DNA from 4 places in the Chitinimonas koreensis genome. Region 4 is predicted to be linked to each of the others. Evidence: predicted binding sites of a transcription regulator. Region 4 holds the regulator's gene; each other region holds the start of a gene.

Region 1 (7,238 bases), 1.7 Mb from region 4:
GGCCGGGTCGAGCACCCAGGTGAACCAGCTGGCGGTCGGCCGCATTCCCAACGGCGCCACCGTCGAACGCGAAGTGCCGGGCGGGGTGGGGCAGGGCGATACCGTCACGCTGGCGCTCAACGAGGCCGATTTCGGCACCGCGGCCAAGGTCACCCAGGCGATCAACGCGGCCTTCGGCGGCGGCGTGGCGCGTGCGCAGGACGCGCGGACCATCCAGGTGCATGCGCCGCAGGATCCGGATGCGCGGGTGACCTTCATGGCGCGGCTGGAGAACATCAACGTGGTGCCGTCCGACACCGCCGCCAAGGTGATCATCAACGCCCGCACGGGCTCGGTGGTGATGAACCGCTCGGTGACGCTCGAGCCGTGCGCGATCTCGCACGGCAACCTGACGGTGACCATCTCGGCCAAGAACGAGGTGAGCCAGCCCAAGCCGCTGTCGGGCGGCGAGACGGCGCCGGTGCAGAACGCCACGGTCGAGGTGAAGGCCGAGAAGGGCGGCGTGACCGCCGTGCCGAAGAGCGCCTCGCTCAACGAGGTGGTCCGGGCGCTGAACCAGATCGGCGCGACCCCGCAGGACCTGTTGGCGATCCTGCAGGCGATGAAGTCGGCCGGCGCGCTCAAGGCCGATCTCGAAGTGATCTAGCGCCGCGTTCGCGGCGCCCGTTGCACGGCGCGTGAAATGTGAAACGTGAGGCCCGCTGCGCGGTGCCTGTGAAACGTGGTGCGGCGCCGCCGCACCTAATGCTCGACGACCAGTCTGAACCTGAGCCGCAAAGCGGCGAACCATCTTTCACATTTCACGTTTCACCTTTCACGGGATCAAACATGGACAACCCGTTCCAGCAGATTCCGCCCGCCGTGCTCGAAGCCGCGCTCGCGCGCTGCGCCAGCGAGCTGGCCGGCATGGCGGTGGCGGCCAGCCTGCACGAGGTCGAGCTGATCGAGTCCGACCGCGAGCTCGGCGGGGCCGGCGTCACGCTGCGGGTGTCCTTCCACCTGCCGCTGCGGCTCGACCAGGACGTGCTCGGCGCATCCGACGCCGCCGCTGCCTGAGTCTTACGATCTCGCCGCGGTCGCGTTGCAGGTCGTCGGGCTTGACGCCCGACAGCGGCATCGGCCGCAGCGCTGTCGGGATGGCGCCCGACCTACGTTCCGTCGCTTTCCTCGGCGCGCCTCCGTGTCCTTCGGGGTGCCGATCCGCGCGCGCAATCGCTGCGCGCCCACCCGGCCGACCGATCTTGCCGGCCAGCCGGCGGCAATTGCCGGTCTCGCCCTCTGTCCTGCTTCATTCCTCCTTTTGAATCAATGTCTTGATTGATTGGCATGGTCCCTGCTTTATCGGTTCCGATCCCGAAGTCAGCCACCGGTAAAACGCCATGCAACTGTTCTCGACCACCACCGCCGCCGACGCCTCGCTGAACAGCCGGCTCGCCATCGACGCCCAGGCCGTCGGCGATCTGCGCGCCAAGGTGGCCCGCGATCCCAAGGGGGCTGCGCGCGAGGTGGCCGGCCAGTTCGAGAAGATGTTCCTCGACATGGTGATGAAGTCGATGCGCGAGGCCACGCCCAAGTTCGACGAGCTCGAGAGCGATACCGTCGGCACCTTCCGCTCGATGTACGACCAGCAGCTGAGCCAGAACCTGACCAGCGGCCGCGGCCTCGGCCTGGCCGACGTGATCGCCGGCCAGATCGAGCGCATGAGCAACCCCGATTACGCCAACACCCCGCTCAAGCGGCCCGCGGTCTACGCCTTCGGCCCGCGCCTGTCCGAGCTTGCCGCTGGTGCGGCAAAGCCTGCCGCCGCCGCCCAGCCGGCCGGCACCGGCGGCAATGCCGAGAGCTTCGTCGAAACGGTCGGCCGCGAGGCGATCGGCGCCGCCCAGGCGCTCGGCCTGTCGCCGCACCTGATGCTGGCCCACGCCGCGCTCGAAAGCGGCTGGGGCAAGAAGCCGATCACCGACGCCCAGGGCAACAACAGCCACAACCTGTTCGGCATCAAGGCCGGCCGCGACTGGCAGGGCAAGACCGCCGAGATCGTCACCACCGAATTCGTCGACGGCGTGGCGCAGAAGCGCGTCGAGAAATTCCGCGCCTACGACAGCTACGCCGATGCCTTCGCCGACTACGGCCGCCTGCTGGCCAAGCGCTACGGCGAAGCGACCCAGGCCGGCAGCGACGCCAAGACCTTCGCGACCGAGCTGCAGCAAGGCGGCTACGCGACCGACCCGGCCTATGCCAAGAAGCTGGCCCGCGTGGCCGAACATCCCGCCCTGCGCGCCTACCGCGCCGTGGCCTAAGGAGGACTGAATCATGGCCAGCAGCATCTACGGCATCGCAGTATCGGGTCTCAACGCCGCCCAGGTCGGCATGAGCGTCACCGGCCACAACATCGCCAACGCCTCGACCGCCGGCTACAACCGCCAGACCATCACCCAGAGCGCATTCGAGCCGGAACCGACCGGCAGCGGCTTCGTCGGCCGCGGCGTGCAGGTCACCTCGATCACCCGCGTCTACAACGAATTCCTCGCCCGCCAGGTGCAGACCGCCAAGTCGCAGGACGGCTACCTGTCCAACCTGCAGTCGCACATCGCCGACCTCGACAACCTGCTGGCCGACCCGACCGCCGGCCTGTCGCCCTCGCTGCAGGATTTCTTCCGCGGCGTGCAGACCGTCGCCAACAATCCGCAGGACACCACCGCGCGCCAGTCGCTGCTGGGCCTGTCGGAATCGATGATCACCAAGCTCAAGACCGTCAACGAGCGCATGACCACGCTGCGCAACGACGTCAATACCGAGATCCGTTCGTCGGTGGCCAGCATCAACTCGATCACCAGCCAGATCGCCAAGCTCAACGAGCAGATCAACCTGGCCAAGGGCAGCAGCGACGGCCAGGCGCCGAACGACCTGCTCGACCGCCGCGACCAGCTGGTCAAGGACCTGAACGGCTACGTCAAGTCGACCGTGATCAAGCAGACCGACGGCAGCTACAACATCTTCATCGGCAACGGCCAGAACCTGGTGGTCGGCACCCAGTCGTTCACGCTCGGCGCGGTGCAGGCGCCCGACGATCCGAGCCGGCTCGACGTGGCCTACCAGCAGTTCGGCTCGACCACGGTGATCCCGAGCAACCTGATCACCGGCGGCTCGCTCGGCGGCGTGCTCGAATTCCGCACCGATGTGCTCGACGAGGCGCAGAGCTCGCTCGGCCGGGTGGCGGCCGCGCTGGCGCAGACGGTGAACGCCCAGCACCGCCGCGGCCAGGATCTGAACGGCCAGTTCGGCGGCAATTTCTTCCAGATCCCGGTCGAGCAGACCAGCGCGCAATACCGGATCGGCGCCAACAGCCGCACGCTGACCGCCGAGCTGACCTCGGACCAGCCCTTCATCGAGAGCGATTTCAACGTCGCCTTCGATGGCACCAACTACACCATCACCCGTCTGACCGACGGCCAGACCGCCACCGCCACGCCGGCTGCGATCCAGAGCGCCGGCGGCCAGGTCGCCTTCGGCGTGCGCTTCAGGCTCGACGGCGACCTGGCCGCCGGCGAGGACTTCGGCGTGAGCTTCCTGCCGGCCGCCTCGCACGTGCTCAAGAACGCCAACAACAAGGGCGACGGCGAGTTGCAGGTCTCGATCAAGGATTCGAACCAGCTGGCCACCAGCGACTACGAATTCATCTACGACGGTCCCGACTACCGCGTGGTGCGCAAGGAAGACGGCACCACCTTCAATATCAACGCCTCGACCTGGAATACCCCGCCGGTGGTGATCGACGGCCTGCAGTTCCGCCTCAACAGCGGCACCATGCAGCCGGGCGACCGCTACACCATCCAGCCCACGCGCGATTTCGCCGACAACATGTCGGTGATGATCAAGGACACCGCCAAGGTGGCCGCGGCCGCGCCGATCCGCACCTCGAGCGACACCGCCAGCATCGCGGTGAGCAAGACGCCGACCTCGGCCGGCACCATCGCCGCCGTCACCGGGGTGATCAACGCCCAGGGCGGCGCGGCGGCCAAGAAGATCGAGCTGGTGTTCACCTCGGCCAGCACCTACGACGTGATCGACAGCACCACCGGCAATACGGTCGCCAGCGGCCAGTCGCTGGTCGGTGGCCAGGCCACCTACAACGGCTGGACCGTCAGCATCGCCGGCGCCGCCTCGGGCGACCGCTACGTGGTCGATCCGCGCCGCAACACCGGCTCGGCCACCATCTCGGCCGGCACCGTCACCTCCTCGCCGGTCGACATCGACCTGAAGGACCCGGTCTCGCTGGTGTTCACCTCGCCGACCACCTTCGAATTGCGCGACCCGGCCACCGGCAACGTGCTGCAGGCCGCCCAGCCCTATACCGCCGGCGGCGACATCAGCTTCAACGGCTGGACCGTCAAGGTCTCGGGCGTGCCCTCGCCCGGCGACGGCTTCCTGGTCGAGCCCAATGCCGGCGGCAAGGCCGACGCCCGCAACATGCTGGCGATGGGCGAACTGCAGACCAAGAACACCCTGGCCGGCGGCACCGCCAGCTACCAGGGCGCCTACAGCAAGCTGGTGGCCGACGTCGGCGTGCGCGCCAACCAGGTCAACATCAACCAGGAAGCGCAGGCACAACTCTTGCAACAGGCCGAGACGAAGCTGTCCGAATCGTCGGGCGTGAACCTCGACGAAGAAGCGGCCAACCTGCTGATCTTCCAGCAGGCCTACCTTGCCTCGAGCCGTACCATCCAGATCGCCCAGCGGGCGTTCGAAGAAGTCCTGACCATCGGCCGCTGAGGCCGGCGACCGGGCTTAGGAGCACTGCACCATGCGCATCGCGACCAGTTCCATCTACAACAGCGGCGTGTTCAGCATGAACAACCGCCAGGCCGACCTGTACAAGCTGCAGAACCAGCTGTCGACCGGCCGCCGCATCCTCACGCCGGCGGACGATCCGGTGGCGGCCGCGCGCTCGCTCGACCTGTCGCAGGCCACCCAGGTCAACGAGCAGTACATCGACAACGTCAAGTACGCCAACAGCACGCTGGCGCTGACCGAGGACAATCTGCAGCAGGTCACCGCGGTGATTCAGGACATCCAGGAACTGGCGGTGCAATCGGGCAATCCGGCGCTGACCAGCAGCGAAAAGAAGATGCTGGAGTCGGACATCCGCGGCAAATACCAGCAACTGATCGGCCTGGCCAACACCACCGACGGCAACGGCCTCTACCTGTTCTCGGGCTACAAGGGCGACACCAAGCCGTTCAACGAGCAGAGCTACGGCAACGTGCGCTACGACGGCGACCAGGGCCAGCGCTCGGTGCAGGTCTCGCCGTCGCGGCAGATCCCGGTGTCCGATTCGGGCGCCGACGTGTTCGTCAAGATCAAGACCGGCAACGGCACCTTCACCACCGGCACGGGCGGCAACGCCGCCGGCGGCGCCAACCAGGGCACCGGCATCGTCAGCCCCGGCGTGGTCAGCGATCCGGTCAAGTGGGCCAACGCCAACAACAACGACACCTACCGCGTGCAGTTCCACGTCGTGCCGGACCCGACCGACCCGACCAAGACCGTCACGCGCTACGACATCATCGACAACGACACCAACTCGGCGAACTACAACCGTTCGCTGATCGACGGCTACGACTACACCAACGACGTGCCGGCCGGCGGCCGCACCGACGGCGCCGGCAACCCGAACGCCTATCCGCGCAGCTACACCGCCGGCGGCGACATCACCTTCGCCCAGCAGCCGGGCGAGACCTCGGCGCTGTATCCCAACTGGGACTTCGGCGGCAAGATCTCGGTCGACGGCGTGCCGAAGGATGGCGACAGCTTCAAGCTCGAAGGCAGCCGCGACCAGGATCTGTTCAGCACGATCGGCGACTTCGCCGCCGCGCTGACCAACTACGCCGACAACAGCACCTCCGGCGCCGACTTCCAGAACCGGCTCAACGCCACGCTCTCGAACCTCAACAACGCGCTCAGCAACGTGCTGACGGTGCAGGCCAACGTCGGCTCGCGCATGAAGGAGGGCGATTCGGTGCAGACCACCACCGAGGATCTGAACGTGCAGTTCAAGACCACGCTGTCCAAGCTGACCGACCTGGACTACGTGAAGGCGATCAGCGATTTCTCGGTGACGCAGACCTATCTGGATGCGGCGCGGCAGTCGTTCTCCAAGGTGCAGGGCTTGTCCTTGTTCCAGTACATCGGCGGGTAAAAGCCTTGTGAGCTTGCCGGTGTTCGTGATGGCCTGATCCTGCAATGAAGCGCCCGGCAAAGCCGGGCGTTTGCGTTCAGTGCGGCTTGAAACTCCGGCTTTCCCTGATTCATCCCGACTCCCCCGCCCTCGCCGCCGCGAGGGAGCCTCGCTAGCGCTCGTTCGTGTCTTTTTCGACCGATTCGTCATCCTCGCGCTGCCGCTGCTGCTAGTGCCGTCGGTCGGGATTTACTCCCGACAGCGGCGGCAGATTCATGCGTTGCCGGCGGCAATTCCTGCCTGCCGTAGGAGCGGCTTCAACCGCGAATGGCCGGAATATGGCTACGGCCTGAGTACCCACCGGCCCGCTCCCTCTCCCACCGGGAGAGGGCTGGGGTGAGGGAGCGCCGGTCGAGTGCCCATTAACCGGCGAATGTTCTCCATCAGCCGAGTAGGTCGGACTTCAGTCCGACGGCGATCTTCCTCACTGGCGCTGTCGGACTGAAGTCCGACCTACCGGATTGCATCGCACGACGTGGAGAACGCAGGCGCGGCCTCAGCTGCGGATCGCCCGGCTGCGCCACGGCCTGTCCGCGGTTGAAACCGCTCCTGCAGATGCCGTCCCGCCATCGCCGCGACGAGCGGCTTTTCATAACACGAACGATCGTGCTATTTTGCTTGCAATCCACTGCGAGACCGACCGATGCCCCGCACCGCCAGCAAGGGTGAAGCCACCCGCGAAGCCATCCTCGACGCCGCCATCGACCTGGCGCGCGAGGTCGGGCTGTCGGCGCTGACCATCGGTGCGCTGGCCGAGCGGGCCGGCATGAGCAAGAGCGGACTGTTCGCCCACTTCGGCGCCAAGGAGGAGCTGCAGCTGGCCGTGCTGCGCGCTGCCCAGAGCCGCTTCGACGACGAGGTGTCGCGCATCGCCTTCCAGGCGCCGCGCGGCTTGCCACGGCTGCGCGAATTGTTCGAGCGCTGGCTCGGCTGGGCCGCCGCGCAGCGCCAGCCCGGCGGCTGCCTGATGATCGCGGCCGCCAGCGAATTCGACGACCGG
Region 2 (7,238 bases), 240 kb from region 4:
GATTGGATGATAGACAGCTGCCGAGCATGATGCAAAGCGTTCAATCATCCATCCATATTCGAAAAGGAATGCTCATGTTGACCACCCACCTGCTCGGTTTCCCGCGCATCGGCAGCCAGCGCGAACTGAAGTTCGCGGTCGAACGCTTCTGGCGTGGCGAGCTGGACGAGGCCGGCCTGGCCGCCACCGGCCGCGAGCTGCGCCTGCGCCACTGGGAATGGCAGCGCGCCGCCGGGCTGCGCTTCGTCTCGGTCGGCGATTTCTCCCACTACGACCAGGTGCTCGATACCACCGTGCTGCTCGGCGCGCTGCCGGCGCGCTTCGGCTTCGACGCCGCCACGCTCGACCGCGCGCGCTACTTCGAGCTGGCGCGCGGCAACGCGGCGCAGCCGGCCTGCGAGATGACCAAGTGGTTCGACACCAACTACCACTACCTCAAGCCCGAATACGACGCCGCCACCCGCTTCGACGGCGGCCCGCAATGGCTGCTGGACGAGCTGCGCGAGGCCAAGCTGGCCGGCTTCACCCCCAAGCTGCAGCTGGTCGGCCCGCTGACCCTGCTCAAGCTGGCGCGCGTGCAGGGCCTCGACCCGCTGGCGCTGCTGGCGCGGCTGGTGCCGGCCTATGTGCGCCTGCTCAAGGCCGCGCTGGCCGAGGGCAGCGACTGGGTGCAGCTGGACGAGCCGATCGCCGGCCTCGATCTCGACGAGAAGTGGCTGGCAGCCTTCGCGCCGGTCTACCGCGAGCTGGCCGCGGCCCATCCGCGCATCCTCTTGGCGACCTATTTCAGCGGTGTGGCCGAACGCGCCGAACTGCTGCGCACCCTGCCGGTGGCCGGCCTGCACCTGGACCTGGCGCGCGCGCCGCAGCAGCTGGCCGCCTTCGCCGACTGGCCGGCCGGCAAGGTGCTGTCGCTCGGCATCGTCGACGGCCGCAACGTCTGGAAGACCGATCTCGACGCCGCGCTGGCGACGTTGACGCCACTGCACAGCAAGCTCGGCGACGCGCTGTGGCTGGCGCCGAGCTGCTCGCTCCTGCACGTGCCGGTCGATCTTGAACAGGAAGACGGCCTCGCGCTGGCGCTGCGCGACGGCCTGGCCTTCGCCCGCCAGAAGCTCGACGAGCTGTCCACGCTGTCGCGCGCGCTGTGCCTGGGCCGCAGCGTCTGCTTCCAGGCGCTCGAGGCCAACCGCGCCGCGCTGGCACGCTTCCGCGGCCAGGCCGGCCGCGACGACGCCGCGGTCGCCGCCCGGCTGGCCGCCCTGCCCGAACTCGAACGCGGCCTGGCCTACCCCGAGCGCGCCGCGCTGCAGCGCACCCGGCTGCAGCTGCCGCTGCTGCCGTCGACCACCATCGGCTCCTTCCCGCAGACCGGCGAGATCCGCGCCAAGCGCGCCGCCTTCAAGCGCGGCGAGCTCGATGAAGCCGGCTACCGCGCCGCGATGCAGGCCGAGATCGCTCACGCCGTGGCGCGGCAGGAGGCGCTGGGCCTGGACGTGCTGGTGCATGGCGAGGCCGAGCGCAGCGACATGGTCGACTACTTCGCCGAGCAGCTGGCCGGCGTGGCGGTCTGCCGCCACGGCTGGGTGCAGAGCTACGGCTCGCGCTGCGTCAAGCCGCCGGTGATCTGGGGCGACGTGAGCCGGCCGCGCGCGATGACGGTCGAGTGGACCCGCTACGCCCAGTCGCTGACCGCCAAGCCGATGAAGGGCATGCTGACCGGCCCGGTGACGCTGGTGCAATGGGCCTTCGTGCGCGACGACAAGCCGCGCGCCGAGGTAGCCTGCCAGATGGCGCTGGCGTTGCGCGACGAGGTGGCCGAGCTCGACGCCGCCGGCATCGCCGCGATCCAGATCGACGAGCCGGCCTTCCGCGAGGGCCTGCCGCTGCGGCGCGCCGACTGGCCGGCCTACCTGGACTGGGCGGTCACCGCCTTCAAGCTCAGCGCCGCCGGCAGCCGGCCGGAGACGCAGGTGCACACCCATATGTGCTATTCCGAATTCGAGGACGTGCTGCCGGCCATCGCGGCGATGGATGCCGACGTGATCACCATCGAGACCTCGCGCTCGGCGATGACGCTGCTCGACGCCTTCGGCGTGTTCGCCTATCCGAACGAGATCGGCCCCGGCGTCTACGACATCCACTCGCCGCGCGTGCCGCCGGTGGCCGAGATGACGGCGCTGCTGGAGAAGGCGCTGGCGGTGATCCCGGCCGAGCGGCTGTGGGTGAACCCGGACTGCGGCCTGAAGACGCGCGGCTGGCCGGAAACCGAAGCGGCGCTGGCCAATATGCTGGAAGCGGCGCGGGTGGTACGGCGACGGCTGGCCGAAGGCGGCGCGGCGAGCGCGGCGCCGGCCCTGGCGGGCGCCCAAGGCGCCGCTTGCGGCTGCGGCCATCCGGACGAGTGAGGCAGGATACCGGCCGCTTCGGCTGCCGGCCGCCCCCGTAGGAGCGGCTTCAGCCGCGAATCGTCGAACGAGGATGAACGGCGATTCGCGGCTGAAGCCGCTCCTACGCGCTTGCGGCCGTCAACGCGACGCGGCCGCGTTCGGCGAGACCACGTAGGTCGGGCTTCACGCCCGACTGCGAACTTGGCCGCGCGCGCTGTCGGGCACAAAGCCCGACCTACGGATGGCCCGGGCCTGCAGGATCCGCATCCGACCGCATCGGTTACGCCTTGCCGCCCGCGGTATCCGCCGCCGGCGCCACCCCGTTGCGCGGCGGCACGAAGAAGCGCTGCGGCGCGCGCACGAAGCGGCGCAGCAGCCGGCCCAGCACCGCGCGGCCGTCGACGAAGCGGATGCGGCGCGAGCGCAGCGCCACGAACAGCGCCAGGCTGAAGCTGACCGCCAGGTTGGTCAGCCCGATCAGCGCGATGCCGGCCGAGGACAGCGCCCAGGTCTGCCAGTCGAGCTGGAAGTCGAGCGCCACCGCAGCGTAGGCCAGGTTGGCCGAGGAGAAAGTGATGTGGCGGATGTCCAGCGGCAGGCCGAGCAGATAGCCGATGGTGCCCATCGAGCCGAGCATGATGCCGAAGAAGAAGTTACCGGCCAGCGCGCCGAGGTTGTTCTCGATATAGGTGCAGACGCGCTTCCAGCGCGCCTCGCCGAACAGCCGGCGCGGCCAGCGCAATTGCATCAGCCGCAGCGGGATGCGGTTGTAGACCGCCTTGTTGTCGTAATAGCCCGAGATCAGCCCGGCCGTGAACAGGCAGACACCGGCGATCGCCGCATGCGGCAGCGCCAGGCTGTGGATCGGGTCGAGATCGTGCAGCAGCGCATGGGCCTTCTCCGGCGTGACCCAGACCTGGCCGAGCCCGTATTGGGCCAGCAGCGCGATGGCGAACGCGGTCGGAATCGCCAGCAGCACGTTGCCGAGGATGGCGATGAACTGGGTGCGCGCCACCGCCTCGATCAGCTCGGCGATCGCGTCGAGCCGGTCGCCGCCGCTCTTGGCCTGGCGCTCGATGCCGGCCGCGATGCGGGCCGCGGTCATGGCCGGCTGCTTGGTGGCGATGGTGAAGTGCAGCACGTGGATCAGCATGAAGCCGAGCGAGTAGTTCATGCTGAAGGCGAAGGCCTCGATCAGCGGCGCCAGCTTGAGCTTGGCCAGCAGGATCTTGATCAGCGCCATGAAACCGACGATGAAGCCCGCGCCCATGGCCGAGCGCGCCATCCGGCTCCATTCGCGCCGATTGGACGCGACGTAGTGCTCGCCGGTGCGGCCGGCATGCTCGGTGATCTGCAAGGCCAAGAGATCGGTGTTGTTGGCGAACAGGTCGCGCAGGCTGGTCTTGCGGTTGTCGGCCTCGACCAGGGTCTTGAAGAAGCTCACCGCCCGCGCCGGCACGTCGTGCGCATGGGCCGGATCGAGCAGGTCGAGCACCAGCCGCAGCCGCGCCAGGTGCTGGGTCAGCCGCACCATCAGGTAGGTCAGGCTGACGCTGACGCCCTCGTGCGCAGCCGTCTTGCGCACCTTGGCGACGATCTCGTCGCACTGGTCGAGCAGGATGCGCACCTGGCGGTCGTCCTCGGCCGCCGCGCCCCCGTCGGTCAGCGCGGTCTTGAACGCCTCGAGGTAGTCGCGCAATGCCACGTTCTGGGTCAGGAACGGCGATTCGAAACGCTCGATCGCCGGGTGGTTGCGCACCAGTTCGGGCTCCAGCCCGATCGCCGAGATGCGGTAGGACAGCACCTGGGCGGCCTCGACCAGCTCCAGCCGGGTATTGCGGCCGTCGCGCGCATGGTCGCCCTCCTCGAAGCGCAGCGACTGCCACAGTTCGAGCCAGACCTCGTCGGGCACCGCGTTGACCCACAGGTAATCGTCGCGGCGCGGAAACACCCGGCCGAACACGTCCTTCAGGTAGTCGTCGTGCACCGCGCTGGGCAGCAGCTTCTCGCCCAGCCGGCGGCGGAAGGCGCTCCACAGCCCCTCGTTCGACAGGATGCCGACGTCGGTATACAGGTGCAGCTGGCGCCGCGTGCCGATCAGCGTCATCAGGTAGCCGCGCAGCGCCTGGCGGTAGTCGGCGTGGCGGCCGAGCAGGAAGGCCAGCGAGCGCAGCGCGTTCACCGCATGGCCGGCGTCGTCGGCACGGCGCGGCCGGATCGCCGCGATCAGCTGCGCCAGCGCCTCGGGCGAGCGGTCGCCGGCCCGCGGCAGCAGGTGGCGCAGGGCGGTTTCGAGCGGATTGTCCTGGGTCATCGGTACATGAACTCTTCTTGTGGGATGGAAGGCGGGTCGGACGGCGCATGGCCGGGCCGCGCAGGCCCCGTAGCCTGCCCGCTTCATGTTAAAAGGAAGGCTGCCGAACACCAATCCGAAGGCCGCCGTGACCGACTTGCCGCGCATCGAGATCCACTATTGCACCCAGTGCCGCTGGCTGTTGCGCGCCGGCTGGCTGGCCCAGGAGCTGCTGTCGAGTTTCGAGGCGGAGATCGGCGAGGTGGCCTTGCGGCCGGGGACCGGCGGGGTGTTCGAGATCCGCGCCGCGGACGTCCTGGTCTGGGAGCGCAAGGCGGACGGCGGGTTCCCCGACGCGGCCGAACTCAAGCGGCGGGTGCGCGACGTGATCGCGCCGGACAAGCCGCTGGGCCATGCCGAACGCAAGACCGCCGGGCAGGGCCCGGCGGCTTCGGACGGTGAACCGGCGACCGACGCCGCGGCAACCGGCGCGGCCGATCAGGGCAGCGTGAAGTAGAAGGTCGCGCCTTCGCCCAGCTTGGACTCGGCCCAGATGCGGCCGCCGTGCAGATGCACGATGCGCTGGCACAGCGCCAGCCCGATGCCGGTGCCGGGGAAGTCGCGATCGGAGTGGAAGCGCTGGAACGGCGCGAACAGCTTGGTCGCGCGCGCCAGGTCGAAGCCGGCGCCGTTGTCGCGCACGTAGAAGGCCTCGTTGCCGCCGGCATCGGGCTGCACGCCGAGCTCGATGCGCGCATCGGCGCGGCGGCCGGTGTATTTCCAGGCGTTGCCGACCAGGTTTTCGACCAGCGAAGCCGCCAGGCCCGGATCGGCGTTCACCTTCAGCCCCTCGGCGATATGCACCGTGACCTTGCGGCCCGGCTCGCGCGCCCGCAGCCGCGCCAGGCACTCGGCCGCCAGCACGCCCAGATCGACCACCTGCCGCTGCGACACCTGGGCCGACATGCGGAACAGCTTGAGCAGGTCGTCGAGCTGGTCGTTCATGCGCGCCGCCTCGGCGCAGATGCGGAACAGGTAGTGGCGACCGTCCTCGGGCAGCACGCTCAGGCAATCCTCGAGCAGCAGGTTGCCGAAGCCGTTGATCGCCCGCAGCGGCGCGCGCAGATCGTGCGAGACCGAATAGGAGAACGCTTCGAGCTCGCGGTTGACCGCCTCGAGCTGGGCGGTGCGCAGCAGCACGCGCTGCTCCAGGCCGCTGTAGAGCTGGACGTTCTCGAGCGCCAGCGCCACGGTGTCGGCCAGCGTCTGCAACAGCGCCAGCTCGTCGGTGGTCGGCTGGTAGCGCTGCGCCCAGTAGGTGCCGATCGCCGCGATCGGCGCCTGCCGCCGCACCGGCGTCATCACCATGCTCTGCACGAAGGTCGGCCGGTAGGCGTCGTGCGGCACGCGCGCGTCGGCGTAGATGTCGGGGATGGTCACCTGCTCGCGGTGCAGCATCGACCAGCCGCTGACGCAGGCGGTGAGCGGGAAGCTCTGGCCTTTCCATAGCGGGGTGAGCGCGTCCTCGTCGAGATAGTGGCAGCGGTCGCCCTCGCGCAGCACGAAGGTCGCGCCGTCGGCGAACACCAGTTCGCGCGCCACCGTGCGCACCACCGCGGCGACTTCGTCCATGCGGCGCGCGGTCATCAGCTGCTGCACCGCCCAGGTCAGCCGCTCCTGCCGCCGGCTGGCCAGGTAGAGCGTGTCGGGTTCGGTATTGCTGGCGGCGTGGTCGAACAGCTGGCGCACCGTGCGCTTGAGGCGCCACAGGTCGCGCTTGTCGATCACGTCGAGCGCGCCGGCCTCGACGCCGGCCTCGCCGACCAGCTCGTCGGTGTGGCCGCTGAAATAGATGAAGGGGGTCTGCGGCTGGTGCTGCCGCGCGAGCCATAGCGCCTCGTAGCCCTGGCAGCCGGGCACGGTGCTGTCGGAGATCACCAGGTCGTAGCGCTCGCGCGCCAGCGCCGCGGTATAGCCGACGGCGTCCTGCGCCAGGTGCAGATCGAGATCGAGCCCGATCCGGCCGAGCGCGTTGCGGGTCAGCATCGCGTCGAGCGGACTGTCCTCCAGGTAGAGCACTTTCCAGGCCGCCATGGCGTCCTCCTCTCGGTCCATACCCGCACCGTCGCATCTGCGCCGCACGCTGCCGGCGGGCCGCAATCGGGTCGTGAACCCATATTAGCCGATTCGAATGGTGTGAATATTAGCAAATTCGAACAAAGCGACAGAAGGAATGAAATGACAGTTGCAAGGCATTCGGAACGGATTTCCACCCGGGCGGCATGCCTGTCCGCATGCCCTGGAACGAAGACTGGGCGGCGCTCAGGGGCGGATCGCGAACACGAAGAACTCGCGGTTGCCGTCACCGCCGGCGATGGGACTGTCGAACCAATCCTGCAGCTGTAGCCCCAGTTCGACCACGGTGGTCTCGATCTTGTTCCGGACCACCTGGTAGCGCGCCGCGTCGCGCACGATGCCGCCCTTGCCCAACCCTTCGCGGCCGACCTCGAACTGCGGCTTGACCAGGCACAGCAGCCGGCCGCCGGGCCGCAGCA
Region 3 (7,238 bases), 1.8 Mb from region 4:
GCCCGGTCCGCGGCGTGCGCGTCGGCGGCGGCGGCGAGGCGATGCACGCGGTGGCGAAGGTGAGCGCGGCCGACCAGTGACGCCGGCAGCGGACATGCAATCCGGCGCCCATGAGCGGATGCCAGGCTCTAAACTGGAACTCTTCCCAACCGTAACCGCCGTACCGCTATGACTTATTGCGTCGCCATGCGCCTCGAGGCCGGCCTGCTGTTCGCCTCCGATTCCCGTACCAATGCCGGTGTCGACCACATCGCCACCTTCCGCAAGATGACCGTGTTCGAGCAGGCCGAGGAACGCCTGATCGTGCTGCTGAGCTCGGGCAACCTCGCCACCACCCAGAGCGTGGTCAGCCTGCTGCAGCAGCGGCTGCACCACGACGGCATGCACCTGCTGAACGCGCGCTCGATGTACGACGCCGCCGAGCTGGTCGGTCAGACCATCCGCGAGGTGCTGGCGCGCGACGCCCACGACATCCAGCAGGCGCAGGGCATCGACTTCGGCGGCAACTTCCTGGTCGGCGGCCAGATCCGCGGCGAGGCGCCGCGGCTGTTCCATGTCTATCCGCAGGGCAATTTCATCGAGGCCTGCGAAGACACGCCCTACTTCCAGATCGGCGAATCGAAGTACGGCAAGCCGATCATCGACCGGGTGGTCGACTTCCGCACCACGCTGGCCGAAGCGGCCAAGTGCACGCTGATCTCGTTCGATTCGACCGTGCGCAGCAACCTGTCGGTCGGCCTGCCGATCGACATGCTGCTGTACCGCGGCGACTCGTTCGCGCCGGCCAGGCCGCACCGCATCGACCGCGAGGACCGCTACTTCATGCGCCTTCGGCGCGGCTGGGCGAGGGCCTGCGCCGGGTGTTCGCGCGGCTGCCCGACGCCGAGTGGTTCGAGACGCCCGACGAGCCCAAGCGCTGAGCGCCGGCGGCGACCCAAGGCCGGGCGACGCGATGCTGCGCCGCACCACGGCGATGCAGCGAAGGGCGGCTGCCTTGCCCTCATGCTGCGCCGCAACGCAGCAAGCGCTTGAATCGACAGGGCCGGTGGCACGGCAGGCGCCGGCCGGGAGCGCTTGGCACGGCTCCTGCTGAAGGTGCTGCGCGGCATGTGCCGCGAGCGGGAGGACGACGATGGACAATGGGCTCAAACGGACGCTGGGCGCCTGGCAGCTGTGGGGGATCGCGGTCGGGCTGGTGATCTCGGGCGAATATTTCGGCTGGAGCTACGGCTGGGCCCAGGCCGGCACGCTGGGCTTCATGGTCACCGCGCTGTTCGTCGCGGCGATGTACGCCGCCTTCATCTTCAGCTACACCGAGCTGACCTGCGCGATTCCGCATGCCGGCGGGCCGTTCGCCTACGCCCGGCGGGCCTTCGGACCGGCCGGCGGCTTCCTGGCCGGTATCGCCACGCTGATCGAATTCGTCTTCGCGCCGCCGGCCATCGCACTGGCCATCGGCGCCTATCTCAACGTCCAGTTCCCCGGCATCGATCCGAAGGTCGCGGCGGTCGGCGCCTACCTGGTGTTCATGGCGCTCAACATCGTCGGGGTCGGCATCGCCGCGGCCTTCGAGCTGTTCGTCACCGTGGTGGCGATCGGCGAATTGCTGGTGTTCATGGGCGTGGTGGCGCCCGGCTTCAGCCTGGCCAACTTCGTGCGCGGCGGCTGGAGCGGCCAGGACGAATTCGGCCTCGCCGCCTGGAGCGGCATGTTCGCCGCCATCCCGTTCGCGATCTGGTTCTTCCTCGCCATCGAGGGCGCCGCCATGGCGGCCGAGGAAGCGCACGAACCGCGCCGCACCATTCCGCGCGCCTACATCGGCGGCATCCTCACCCTGCTGGTGCTGGCGGTCGGCGTGATGGTGTTCGCCGGCGGCGCCGGCGACTGGCGCGCGCTGTCCAACATCAACGACCCGCTGCCGCAGGCGATGAAGATGATCGTCGGCGCCGAGAGCGGCTGGCTGCACATGCTGGTCTGGATCGGCCTGTTCGGCCTGGTGGCCAGCTTCCACGGCATCATCCTGGGCTACTCGCGGCAGATCTTCGCGCTCGGCCGCGCCGGCTACCTGCCGCGCGCGCTGGCCGCCGTGCACCCGCGCTTCCGCACGCCGCACCGCGCCATCCTGGCCGGCGGCGCGGTCGGCATCGCCGCCATCTTCAGCGACAGCGTGCTGACCATCGGCGGCCAGCCGCTGACCGCCAACATCGTCACGCTGTCGGTGTTCGGCGCGATCGTGATGTACATCGTCTCGATGGCCAGCCTGTTCAAGCTGCGGCTGAGCGAGCCCGGCCTCGAGCGCAGCTTCCGCGCGCCGGGCTACCCCTGGCTGCCGGGCTTCGCGCTGTTCGCCGCCTGCATCTGCCTGGCCGCGCTGATCTACTACAACCTGATGCTGTCGCTGATCTTCGCCGGCTTCCTGGCGGTCGCCTTCGGCTACTTCCTGCTCACCGGCGCGCAGCGCGCCGAGGCGCCGGCCGATGCGCTGCTGGATGGACCGATGACCTGAGGCGGCTTGCGTAGGTCGGAATTGACTTCCGGCGGCGATCTGAAATACGGGCGCTGTCGGAAGCCCTGAATTCCGACCTACACGCCCGCACGCAATCCGCGGCCACGCCCGCCAGACCGAATCCAACCGCATCCACCGGCAGAAGACCGTCCACCATGCCCTTCGCCTGCACCCTCGGCGCCACGCGCCACGTCTTCGCCGATCTCAAGGACCTGCTGGCCAAGGCCAGCCCGGCGCGCTCGGGCGATGCGCTGGCCGGCGTGGCGGCCCACAGCGCCGAGCAGCGCATGGCGGCGCGCTGGGCGCTGGCCGACCTGCCGCTGCGCCATTTCCTCGCCGAGACGCCGATCCCCTACGAAAGCGACGAGGTGACCCGGCTGATCGTCGACGGCCACGACGCCGCCGCCTTCGCGCCGCTGGCCGCGCTCACCGTCGGCGAGTTCCGCGAATGGCTGCTGCACGAGGACACCGACAGCGCGGTGCTGGCCGCCGTCGCGCCCGGCATCACGCCCGAGATGGCGGCCGGCGTGAGCAAGCTGATGCGCAACCAGGACCTGATCGCGGTGGCGCGCAAATGCCGGGTGGTCACCGCCTTCCGCGACACCATCGGCCTGCCGGGCCGGCTGTCGGTGCGGCTGCAGCCCAACCATCCGACCGACGACGCGCGCGGCATCGCCGCCTCGATGCTCGACGGCCTGATGTACGGCGTCGGCGACGCGGTGATCGGCATCAACCCGGCCTCCGACAGCGTGCCGGCGCTGACCGCGCTGTGGCGCCTGCTCGACGAGGTGATCGCCCGCCACGCGATCCCGACCCAGAGCTGCGTGCTGACCCACGTGACCCAGCAGATCCGCGCCATCGAGGCCGGCGCGCCGGTCGACCTGGTGTTTCAGTCGGTGGCCGGCACCGAGGCGGCCAACGCCGGCTTCGGCATCAGCCTCGCGCTGCTCGACGAGGCACGGCAGGCGGCGCTGTCGCTCGGCCGCGGCACGGTCGGCGACAACGTGATGTATTTCGAGACCGGCCAAGGCAGCGCGCTGTCGGCCGGCGCCCACCACGGCGTCGACCAGCAGACCTGCGAGGCGCGCGCCTACGCGGTGGCGCGCCATTTCGAGCCGCTGCTGGTGAACACCGTGGTCGGCTTCATCGGGCCCGAGTACCTGTACGACGGCAAGCAGATCATCCGCGCCGGGCTGGAGGACCACTTCTGCGGCAAGCTGATGGGCGTGCCGATGGGTTGCGACGTCTGCTACACCAACCATGCCGAGGCCGACCAGGACGACATGGACAACCTGCTGGTGCTGCTCGGCGCGGCCGGCGTCAATTTCGTGATGGGCGTGCCCGGCGCCGACGACATCATGCTCAACTACCAGAGCACCTCGTTCCACGACCAGCTGTTCGTGCGCGAGGTGCTCGGCCTGCGGCGCGCGCCCGAATTCGAGGCCTGGCTGGCCGACCTGCAACTGGCCGACGCGCGCGGGCGCCTGCTGCCGGCGCGCGGCGACCACCGGCTGCTGGCCGCCTTCGATGGCAACGGAGAAACGCCATGCTGACGCCCAAGGACCCGTGGCAGGCGCTGGCCGGCCACACCCAGGCGCGCATCGCGCTGGGCCGCGCCGGCAACGGCCTGCCGACCCGCGAAGTGCTGCAGTTCGGCCTGGCCCACGCCCAGGCGCGCGACGCGGTGCACCTGCCGCTCGACACGGCGGCGCTGATGGCCGAGCTCGGCGCGCGGGGACTCGACGTGCTGGCGGTCGCCAGCCAGGCGGCCGACCGGCGCGACTACCTGCAGCGGCCCGACCTGGGCCGCCGGCTCGACGCGGACGGCCGGGCGCTGCTGGCGGCACGCGGCGGCGCGGGCTGCACCCTGGCGATCGTGATCGGCGACGGCCTGTCGGCGCTGGCGGTGCAGCGCCAGGCCGCCGCCACGGTGGCCGCGCTGCTGCCGCTGCTGGGCGGGCTGCAACTGGGCCCGCTGGTGGTGGCGCGGCAGGCGCGGGTGGCGCTGGCCGACGAGGTCGGCGAGCTGCTCGGCGCGCGGCTGGCGCTGATGCTGCTGGGCGAGCGGCCGGGTCTCTCCTCGCCCGACAGCCTGGGCGCCTACCTGACCTTCGCGCCGCGCGTGGGCCGGCTGGATGCGGAGCGCAACTGCGTCTCCAACATCCGCCCCGAGGGCCTGCCGCCGCTCCAGGCCGCGCGCAAGCTGGCCTGGCTGATCCAGGCGGCGCTGGCGCGGCAGCTGACCGGGGTGGGATTGAAGGACGACAGCGACGCGGCGCTGCCCATGGCAGGCGGCACGCCCGGCTTGCTGGCCGAAAGCTGATCGCCGCCACGCGGCCTGTCCCTGTAGGAGCAGCTTCAGCCGCGAATCGGCGAGCGTTCACCTGCGGCCATTCGCGGCTGAAGCCGCTCCTACACATGCGTTGTGGCCACGCGGCCATGGCGACATCCCCGCTCCGGCCGCAACTGCTACTGCAGCTCCGACGTAGGTCGGGCTTTACGCCCGACAGCGACCTCCACACGCGGCGCCGTCGGGCGTAAAGCCCGACCTGCCGGACGATCGCAGCAAGCTTGCGTCGCGCCGACGGCGCCGAACCGGCTCAATTGCCGTGGAAGCGCTTGCCGATCTCGCCCAGCTTGCCGTTCTCCTTGTTCTTCGCCACCCAGCCGTCGAGCCATTCCTTCAGCTTCGGCTCGCCCTTGCGCAGGCCGATGCCGAGCGGCGACTTCATCATCACGAACTTCACCTCCAGGCCGGCCTTGGGCGCCTTGTCGTTGATCAGCCGCACGGTGGCCGGCGAAGTGGCGACCACCTCCTCCTTGCCGGCGACGGCCGCGGCGATCAGCGCATCGTTGTCGTCGTAGCGGACGATCTGGGCGCCGCCGGCCCGCTCGCTCGCGTACTTCTCGTTGGTGGTGCCCTTGACCGCCGCTACCCGCTTGCCGGCGAGGTCGGGGAAGCCGGCGATGGCGGTGCCCTTGGGCGCGCCGATCACCGAGCCGATGTAGCCGTAGGGCGCCGAGAAATCGATCAGCTTCTCGCGCTCGGGCGTGATCGACAGCGAGGAGATCACCAGGTCGGCCTTCCTGGCCTGCAGGTCGGGAATGCGGTTGGGGCCGCTGGTGTCGACGATCTCGAGCGCGACCTCGAGATCCTTGGCCAGCAGCTGCGCGGCCTCGACGTCGGAGCCGGCCGGCTTCTGGCCGGCGTCGCGGCTGCCGAACGGCGGCGAATTGAGGTCGATGGCGATGCGGATCTTCTTGGCCTTGCGGATGTCGTCGAGCTGGTCGGCTTGCGCCTGCGCGGCGGCGAGGCCGGCCAGGGCAATGAGGAGGGGCAGGAGGCGGCGGGCGGGCATGGCGGTTCCTTGAGCGTGGATGAGGAGCGAGGTGAATATTAAATATATTCAACTTTAAGCCGCGATGAAGGCCGCTTGCCACGGCGCCGTGAAAACGGCCCGGCGATTGCCGGGCCGTCGTCTTGAAGCGCTGTAGGAACGGCTTCAGCCGCGAAGGGTCGAGTGGACACTTCAGCCATTCGCGGCTGAAGCCCCTCCTACGGGCATTGCCCTGCGCAGCGCAGGGGATGAGGTCGATGGCGAACCGACCCCATCCCCCTGGCCCTCCCCTTGAAGGGCGGGGAATGCGTGCGCCCCGCGGCTCGGTCCATGCCGCTTAGTGCGCCCCCACCGATCCCCTCCCCGCGCCAGCCGGTTCACCACCGCCAGCAGCGCGTCGATCTCGCCGCAGGTGTTGTAGAAGGCCAGCGAAGGCCGCACCGTCGCCTCCAGCCCGAAGCGGCGCAAGATCGGCTGGGCGCAGTGGTGGCCCGAGCGCACCGCGATGCCCTCGCGGCTCAGCGCGCTGCCGACCTCGGCCGTGCTGTAGCCGGCAAGCACGAACGATGCCACGCTGGTTTTCTGCGCCGCCGTGCCGATCAGCCGCACGCCCGGAATCCGCTGCAGGCCGTAGGTCGCGTAACTCAGCAGGTCGTGCTCGTAGCGCGCCACGTTCTCCAGCCCCAATCGCTCGAGGTAGTCGAGCGCAGCGCCGAGCCCGACCGCGTCGGCGATGTTGCCGGTGCCGGCCTCGAAGCGCGCCGGCGCCTTCTGGTACAGCGTCTTGTCGAAGGCCACGTCGGCGATCATGTTGCCGCCGCCCTGCCACGGCGGCAGCGCGTCGAGCAGCTCGGCCTTGCCGTACAGCACGCCGATGCCGGTCGGGCCGAAGATCTTGTGGCCCGAGAACACGAAGAAATCGGCATCGAGCGTGCGCACGTCGACGCGCAGGTGCGATACCGACTGCGCGCCGTCGACCAGCACCCGTGCGCCGGCGGCATGGGCCAGCGCGACGATCTCGGCCACCGGGGTGATGGTGCCGAGCGCGTTGGAGACCTGGGTGACGGCCACCAGCCGGGTGCGCGGGTTCAGGAGTTTGCGATACTCGTCGAGCAGGATCTGGCCGCTGTCGTCGACCGGGATCACCCGGATCTTCGCCCCGGTGGCCGCCGCCAGCTGCTGCCAGGGCACGATGTTGGCGTGGTGCTCCAAGAGCGACACCACGATCTCGTCGCCCTCGCCGATGTATTGGCGGCCGAAGGTGTTGGCCACCAGGTTGATCGCCTCGGTGGCGCCGCGCACGAACACGATCTCCTCGGCCGAACGGGCGCCGATGAAGCGCGCCACCTTGCCGCGCGCGCCCTCGTAGGCGTCGGTCGCGCGCGCCGCCAGCT
Region 4 (7,238 bases):
ACGGCGCCGGCAAGACCACCAGCTTCTACATGATCGTCGGCCTGGTCGCCCTCAACGGCGGCAAGATCTTCCTCGACGACGCCGACGTCACCCACCGCCCGATCCACGAGCGCGCGCGCCTGGGCCTGGGCTACCTGCCGCAGGAAGCGTCGATCTTCCGCCGCATGACGGTGGCCGAGAACGTGCGCGCCATCCTCGAACTGCACGAACCGAACGCCGATGCGGTCGAACGCCAGCTCGACGAACTGCTGCGCGAACTGAACATCGCCCACCTGCGCGACAGCTCGGCGCTGTCGCTGTCGGGCGGCGAACGGCGCCGCTGCGAGATCGCCCGCGCGCTGGCGGCCAAGCCGCGCTTCATCCTGCTCGACGAGCCGTTCGCCGGCGTCGATCCGATCGCGGTGATGGACATCCAGAAGATCATCCGCTTCCTCAAGCAGCGCCAGATCGGCGTGCTGATCACCGACCACAACGTGCGCGAGACGCTCGGCATCTGCGATCGCGCCTACATCATCAACGAGGGCAGCGTGCTCGCCTCGGGGACTGCCGAGGAGATCGTCTATAACGACAATGTGCGCCGGGTCTATCTCGGCGAGCATTTCAAACTCTGAGCCGCGCACCCAAAGACCGGCATGAAACCATCCCTCCAGCTCAAGCTCTCCCAGTCCCTCACGCTGACGCCGCAACTGCAGCAGTCGATCAAGCTGCTGCAGCTGTCCACGCTCGATCTGAACCAGGAGATCGAACGATTCCTGCAGGACAACCCGATGCTCGAGCGCGAGGACGAGGGTGAGCCCGAGACCCACGCGGTCCGCGAGGACGGCGCGCCGGCCGAAGGCCCGGCCGACTACGCCGCGCCGACGGCCGAGGCGCCGCCGGCGGCGGCCGAGGACGCGCCGGCCGGCGAGCCCGACTTCGACTTCGACGACGCGCTCGGCGACAACTACTGGAGCGAGGCCGCCGGCGGCGGCCGCCAGCGCGAGGACGACGACGAGTTCGACCCGCATGCCAACGTCGCCCGCGTGTTCACGCTGCGCGAGCACCTGCTCGAGCAGCTCGGCCTGCTGCCGATCAGCCAGCGCGACCACGCGGTCGCCACCCTGGTGATCGACGCGCTCGACGACGACGGCTACCTGACCACCCCGCTCGAAGAAATCTTCGAGCTGATCCCGGAATCACTGCGGGAGGAGCTCGAGATCGAGCTCGAGGAATTGCAGGTCGCCTGGCAATTGATCCGCCAGCTGGAACCCGCCGGCGTCGGCGCGGTCAACCTGGGTGATTGCCTGACCCTGCAGCTCAAGCAGTTCCATGCCGACGAAGCGGCCTGCGCGCTGGCCTGCACGGTGGTCGCCGACTGCCTCGATTTATTGGCGAACAAGGACTACAGTAGGCTCAAGAAGACGCTCAAATGCGACGACGAGGAACTGAAGGCGGCGCAGACGCTGATCCAGCGTCTCAACCCTCGCCCCGGTGCCGCGTTCGGCGCGACCGACACCCGCTACGTCGTGGCCGACGTGGTGGTCAAGAAGCAGCGGCAGGGCTGGACGGTTCAGCTCAACGAAGCCGCGATGCCCAAGCTCAAGGTGAACCAGTTGTACGCCAACATCCTGCGACAACACCGCGAAAACGGAGCCGGCCTGTCGGGCCAGTTGCAGGAGGCCAAGTGGCTGATCAAGAACGTCCAGCAGCGCTTCGAAACCATCCTCCGCGTCGCCCAGGCCATCGTCGAGAAACAGCAGCGCTTCTTCGAGCACGGCGAGGTCGCCATGCGCCCGCTGGTGCTGCGCGACATCGCCGAGGAGCTCGACCTGCATGAATCGACCATCTCGCGCGTGACCACCCAGAAGTACATGCTCACGCCGCGCGGCATCTACGAGTTCAAGTATTTCTTCGGCAGCCACGTCGAGACCGACTCCGGCGGCGAATGCTCGGCCATCGCCATCAAGGCGCTGATCAAGCAGCTGATCCAGAACGAAGACGGCAAGAAGCCGTTGAGCGACAGCACGATCGCCGACGTGCTCGGCAAGCAGGGCATCAACGTCGCCCGCCGTACCGTCGCCAAATACCGTGAAGCCTTGCAAATCCCTCCCGTGAACCAAAGAAAGTCCCTATAGCCGCCACCGACTCCCGCAGTCCGGGCGTCGGCCCGGCGGCATCCTTCAGCACAAGGAGAGTTGTATGAACCTGACCATCAGTGGGCACCATCTCGACGTCACCCCGGCCATCCGCGACTACGTGGAAACCAAGCTGGAACGCGTGACGCGCCACTTCGACCACGTCATCGACATGAACGTCACCCTGTCGGTCGACAAGCTGCAGCAGAAGGTCGAGGTCAACGTCCACCTGCGAGGCAAGGACATCCACGTCGAGGCCTGCGAGCCCGACATGTATGCCGCCATCGACCTGGTCGCGGACAAGCTCGATCGACAGGTCCTCAAGCACAAGGAAAAGCGCTACGGCGACCGTCACGCCGAACCGTTGAAGTACCAGGAGAGCGAACAGCCCGCCGCGTGAGCGGACTTGCAGCACACCTAATCGCACGCGAGGGCGCGGGAACGGTACAGGGACACCGTTCCCGCTTTTCTTTTGCGTGACCGCCGGCGCGCGAAGGCGGGAATCCATGCCTGCCGGAGCGGTCTGAACCGCATGCCGATCGATTTCACCGCAACGGGACTGCCGGCGAGCAAGCGCTCCTTGTCGCGCCCTCTGGCCGGCGTACAATGGCGGCCTCTCCGCGCCGCCGGCGCCGAACCCATCTCTCTGCCATGGCCCTGATCGCCTCCATCCTGCCGCCGGCCAACGTCTTTCTCGACCTCGACCTGACCAGCAAGAAGCGCCTGTTCGAACAGGCCGGCCTGCTGTTCGAGAACAGCCATGGCATCGCCCGCAGCGCCATCTTCGACGCGCTGTTCGCGCGCGAGAAGCTCGGTTCGACCGGCATCGGCCAGGGCGTCGCCATCCCGCACGGCCGCATCAAGGGGCTGAAGGAAGCGGTCGGCGTGTTCGTGCGGCTCAAGCAGCCGATCCCGTTCGAAGCGCCCGACGGCAAGCCGGTCCACCTCGCCTTCGCCCTGCTGGTGCCGGAACAGGCGACCGACCTGCATCTGCAGATCCTGTCCGAGCTCGCCCAGCTGTTCAGCGACAAGAAGCTGCGCGAAAGCCTCGCCAGCGCTCCGACCGCCGAAGAAGTGCACCGCCTGCTGACCAGTTGGCAAGGCTGAGCGGCGGCGCGCCCCGGGGCGCATTCCGGCTGCGTCACCCGCACGCGGTGGAAGGCGTACGGCATAGTATGCTATGCAGTCGAACCGCCCGCTCTGCGCCCTTGGCGCGGCCGCCGGCGTACCGTTACCAGCCCTGTCTCCTGCCCGCGCCCGTTCCACCCCGGGGCGGCAGGCGCACACCGCCCCCGAAACCGACGCCATGCCGCAAATCACCGTCCGCCAGCTGTTCATCGACAACGCCGAGAAGCTGCGGCTGACCTGGCTCGCCGGCCAGAGCGGTGCCAACAACCTGCTGTCCAACGACGCCGACACCCAGAAGCCCGCCCATGCGCTGGTCGGCCACCTCAACTTCGTCCACCCCAACCGCATCCAGGTGCTCGGCCTCGCCGAGATCGCCTACCTGCAGCAGGTCGAGCCGGCCGCGCTGCGCAAGTCGCTCGACCACCTGTTCAGCACCGACATGGCCGCCATGATCGTGGCCAACGGCCAGGCCACGCCCGAGATCCTGCGCGAGGCCTGCGAGCGCGCCCACGTGCCGCTCCTGACCTCGCCCGAGCAGTCGCCCTACCTGATGGACGTGCTGCGCTTCTACCTGGCCAAGGCGCTGGCGGTGTCGACCAATCTGCACGGCGTATTCCTCGACGTGCTCGAGGTCGGCGTGCTGATCACCGGGGAAAGCGCGATGGGCAAGAGCGAGCTGGCGCTGGAGCTGATCTCGCGCGGCCACGGCCTGGTCGCCGACGACGTGGTCGAGCTCTACCGCATCGCGCCCGATACGCTCGAAGGCCGCTGCCCGCCGCTCCTGCGCGACTTCCTCGAGGTGCGCGGCCTCGGCGTGCTGAACATCCGCACCATCTTCGGCGAGACCGCGGTGCGGCCGCGCAAGAACCTCAAGCTGATCATCCACCTGACCAAGCAGTCCGAATCGGTCACCCCGCTCGACCGGCTGCAGATGCAGGCGGCGACCCAGGCGGTGCTCGACGTGGCGATCCGCAAGGTGGTGCTGCCGGTCGCCGCCGGCCGCAACCTCGCGGTGCTGGTCGAGGCCGCGGTGCGCAACTACATCCTGCAGCTGCGCGGCATCGATTCGACGCGCGAGTTCATCGAGCGCCACCAGCGCTTCATGGAATCGGGGGAATAGCGATGCCGCACAGCGCCATGCAGATCGTGCTGATCTCGGGCCTGTCGGGCTCGGGCAAGAGCGTCGCGCTCAAGCTGCTCGAGGACCTCGGCTATTTCTGCATCGACAACCTGCCGGCCGCGCTGCTGGCCGAGACGGTCGAGCTGTTGCAGTCGGAGGCGCACAAGCGCGTCGGCATCAGCGTCGACATCCGCGGCGTGCACAGCCTGCCGGCGCTGCCCGACTGCGTGACCGACCTCAAGGCGCGCCAGCTCGACGTCCGCGTGCTGTTCCTCGAAGCCAAGAACGAGGCGCTGCTCAAGCGCTTCTCCGAGACCCGGCGCAAGCATCCCTTGTCGGTGCTCTACCCCGAGCTGACGGTCACCGAGTGCATGATCATGGAGCGCGAGCTGCTGGCCACGGTGGCCGGCATGGCTCACCGCGTCGACACCAGCGACCTCAGCGCCAACGGCCTGCGCGGCTGGGTACGCCACTGGCTGGCGCTCGACCAGTCGCGGCTGACGCTGATCTTCGAATCGTTCGGCTTCAAGCACGGCCTGCCGCTCGACGCCGACTTCGTGTTCGACGTGCGCTGCCTGCCCAATCCCTACTACGACCCCAGCCTGCGCGGCCAGACCGGCCGCGACCTGCCGGTGGTGCGCTTCCTCGAGGCCGAGCCGGCCGCGCTGCACATGTACGCCGACATCCGCGACTATCTGCAGCGCTGGCTGCCGGCCTTCGATCACGACAACCGCAGCTACGTCACGGTGGCGATCGGCTGCACCGGCGGCCAGCACCGCTCGGTCTGGCTGGCCGAGAAGCTGGCCGCCCATTTCGCCGCCGAGCGCCAGGTGCTGGTGCGCCATCGCGAGGGCTCGACCGAATGACGGCCGCGACCGTGACCCTGGCGCTGACCGGCGCCTCCGGCATGCCCTACGGCCTGCGCCTGCTCGAATGCCTGCTGGCGGCCGGGGTGCGCGTCTACCTGCTGTATTCGCAGGCCGCCCAGGTGGTGATCCGCCAGGAGATCGGCGAGACCTGGCCCTCGCGCGCCAAGGAGGTCGAGGCGCTGCTGCAGGCGCGCCACGGCGTCGACGGCACGCGGCTCAGGGTATTCGGCCGCGAGGAATGGTTCGCGCCGGTCGCCTCGGGCTCCAACCCGGCCGACGCGATGGTGATCTGTCCCTGCACCATGGGCACGCTGGCCGCGATCGCCGCCGGCATGAGCGACAACCTGATCGAGCGCGCCGCCGACGTCGCCATCAAGGAAGCGAAGAAGCTGGTGATCGTGCCGCGCGAGACGCCGTTCTCGGCGCTGCACCTGGAAAACATGCTGAAGCTGGCGCGGCTCGGCGTCTGCGTGCTGCCGGCCAATCCGGGCTTCTACCACCACCCCCGCTCGGTCGAGGCGCTGGTCGACTTCGTGGTCGCGCGCGTGCTCGACCAGCTCGGCGTGCCGCACCAGCTGATGGCGCGCTGGGGCGAGACCGACGCGCCGGCCTGAGCCGCGCTCCGTCCCGTATTCCCCCGTATCCCCTCGAACAGGCCGCTACCGCGGCCGCATAAGCACGTAGACAAAGGAGAACTGCAATGACCATGGATGTGATCGACTATCAGGTGTTCGGCGACGACATGCAGTTCGTCGAGATCGAGCTCGACCCGGGCGAGGCCGCCGTCGGCGAGGCCGGCACGATGTTCTACATGGAAGACGGTATCCAGATGGATACCATCTTCGGTGACGGCTCGGCCCAGCAGAGCGGCTTCATGGGCAAGCTGATGGGCGCCGGCAAGCGCCTCTTGACCGGCGAATCGCTGTTCACCACGGTGTTCGTCAACCAGGGCTCAGGCAAGAAGAAGGTCGCCTTCGGCGCGGCCTACCCGGGCAAGATCATCCCGGTGCACCTGTCCGAGCTCGGCGGCACGCTGCTGGCGCAGAAGGATTCCTTCCTGTGCGCAGCCAAGGGCGTGTCGCTCGGCATCGCCTTCCAGAAGAAGCTCGGCGCCGGTTTCTTCGGCGGCGAAGGGTTCATCCTGCAGAAGCTCGAAGGCGACGGACTGGCCTTCATCCACGCCGGTGGCGCGGTGATCGAGAAGACGCTCCGGCCCGGCGAATCGCTGCGCGTCGACACCGGCTGCGTGGTGGCCTTCACCGCGAACGTCGATTTCGACATCCAGTTCGTCGGCAACGTGAAGAGCGCGCTGTTCGGCGGCGAGGGGCTGTTCTTCGCCAACCTGCGCGGGCCGGGCAAGGTCTGGCTGCAGTCGCTGCCGCTGGCGCGGCTGGCCAACCGCATCGTCGGCGCCTCGCGCGTGGGCGGCAGCCAGGGCGGCGAGCAGGGCTCGGTGCTCGGCGGGCTGTCGAACCTGTTCGAACGGGAGTGATCGGCGCGGCGATCCGACCCCGGATCGCCGTTCCTCCGAAAAGACAAAGGCCGCCAATTGGCGGCCTTTGTCATGGGCGGGCGATCGCGCCGGATCAGCGCGCCAGCTGGGCGTTGACCGCCTCCAGGTTCGGCTGGCCGAGCTCGCCGACGGCGGCCGACAGCTTGAGCTGGTTCAGCAGGTAGTTGTAGCGGGCCAGCGCCAGGTCGCGCTTGGTCGAGTAGTACTGCTGCTGCGCGTTCAGGAGGTCGAGCGTCGTGCGCACGCCGACTTCGCGGCCGAGCTTGGTCGAATCGAGCGAGCTCTGCGACGACACCAGCGCCTGCTCGAGCGCACGGATCTGCGCCGCGCCGGCCTGCACGCCGAGGAAGGCCTGCTTGGTGGTCTGGGCGGTGTCGCGCCGGGTCGCTTCGAGCTCGTGCTGGGCCTTGTCGCGCAGCGCGATCGCTTCGCGCAGCCGCGAGCTGGTGGCGCCGCCGGTGTAGATCGGAATGTTCAGCTGCACGCCGATCGCC

The links. The regulator sigma-54, encoded in region 4, starts transcription at its own class of promoters, with help from an activator protein. The targets are predictions, from matches to a motif close to CTGGCACGCTTCATGCTT.
Positions count from the first base shown of each region.
Region 1: the regulator sigma-54 is predicted to act here: its motif matches at 1,322-1,339, upstream of flgJ (flagellar assembly peptidoglycan hydrolase FlgJ).
Region 2: the regulator sigma-54 is predicted to act here: its motif matches at 4,778-4,795, upstream of H9L41_RS01120 (Rdx family protein).
Region 3: the regulator sigma-54 is predicted to act here: its motif matches at 1,075-1,092, upstream of eat (ethanolamine permease).

Region 1 is NZ_CP060704.1:2,226,169-2,233,406, forward strand. It holds gene H9L41_RS09685 (flagellar basal body P-ring protein FlgI) at 1-646, shown strand, start outside; gene H9L41_RS09690 (hypothetical protein) at 829-1,056, shown strand; gene flgJ (flagellar assembly peptidoglycan hydrolase FlgJ) at 1,380-2,300, shown strand; gene flgK (flagellar hook-associated protein FlgK) at 2,314-4,773, shown strand; gene flgL (flagellar hook-associated protein FlgL) at 4,805-6,199, shown strand; gene H9L41_RS09710 (TetR/AcrR family transcriptional regulator) at 6,882-7,238, shown strand, end outside.
Region 2 is NZ_CP060704.1:276,160-283,397, reverse strand. It holds gene metE (5-methyltetrahydropteroyltriglutamate--homocysteine S-methyltransferase) at 75-2,408, shown strand; gene H9L41_RS01125 (site-specific recombinase) at 2,671-4,704, opposite strand; gene H9L41_RS01120 (Rdx family protein) at 4,832-5,200, shown strand; gene H9L41_RS01115 (ATP-binding protein) at 5,182-6,777, opposite strand; gene H9L41_RS01110 (TlyA family RNA methyltransferase) at 7,006-7,238, opposite strand, start outside.
Region 3 is NZ_CP060704.1:4,341,215-4,348,452, forward strand. It holds gene H9L41_RS18165 (transglutaminase family protein) at 1-80, shown strand, start outside; gene H9L41_RS18170 (proteasome-type protease) at 187-1,032, shown strand; gene eat (ethanolamine permease) at 1,133-2,506, shown strand; gene H9L41_RS18180 (ethanolamine ammonia-lyase subunit EutB) at 2,662-4,059, shown strand; gene eutC (ethanolamine ammonia-lyase subunit EutC) at 4,053-4,829, shown strand; gene H9L41_RS18190 (transporter substrate-binding domain-containing protein) at 5,107-5,865, opposite strand; gene H9L41_RS18195 (family 2A encapsulin nanocompartment cargo protein cysteine desulfurase) at 6,037-7,238, opposite strand, start outside.
Region 4 is NZ_CP060704.1:520,807-528,044, reverse strand. It holds gene lptB (LPS export ABC transporter ATP-binding protein) at 1-611, shown strand, start outside; gene H9L41_RS02105 (RNA polymerase factor sigma-54) at 633-2,114, shown strand; gene hpf (ribosome hibernation-promoting factor, HPF/YfiA family) at 2,179-2,514, shown strand; gene ptsN (PTS IIA-like nitrogen regulatory protein PtsN) at 2,766-3,221, shown strand; gene hprK (HPr(Ser) kinase/phosphatase) at 3,421-4,362, shown strand; gene rapZ (RNase adapter RapZ) at 4,380-5,228, shown strand; gene H9L41_RS02080 (flavin prenyltransferase UbiX) at 5,225-5,845, shown strand; gene H9L41_RS02075 (TIGR00266 family protein) at 5,932-6,723, shown strand; gene H9L41_RS02070 (TolC family outer membrane protein) at 6,818-7,238, opposite strand, start outside.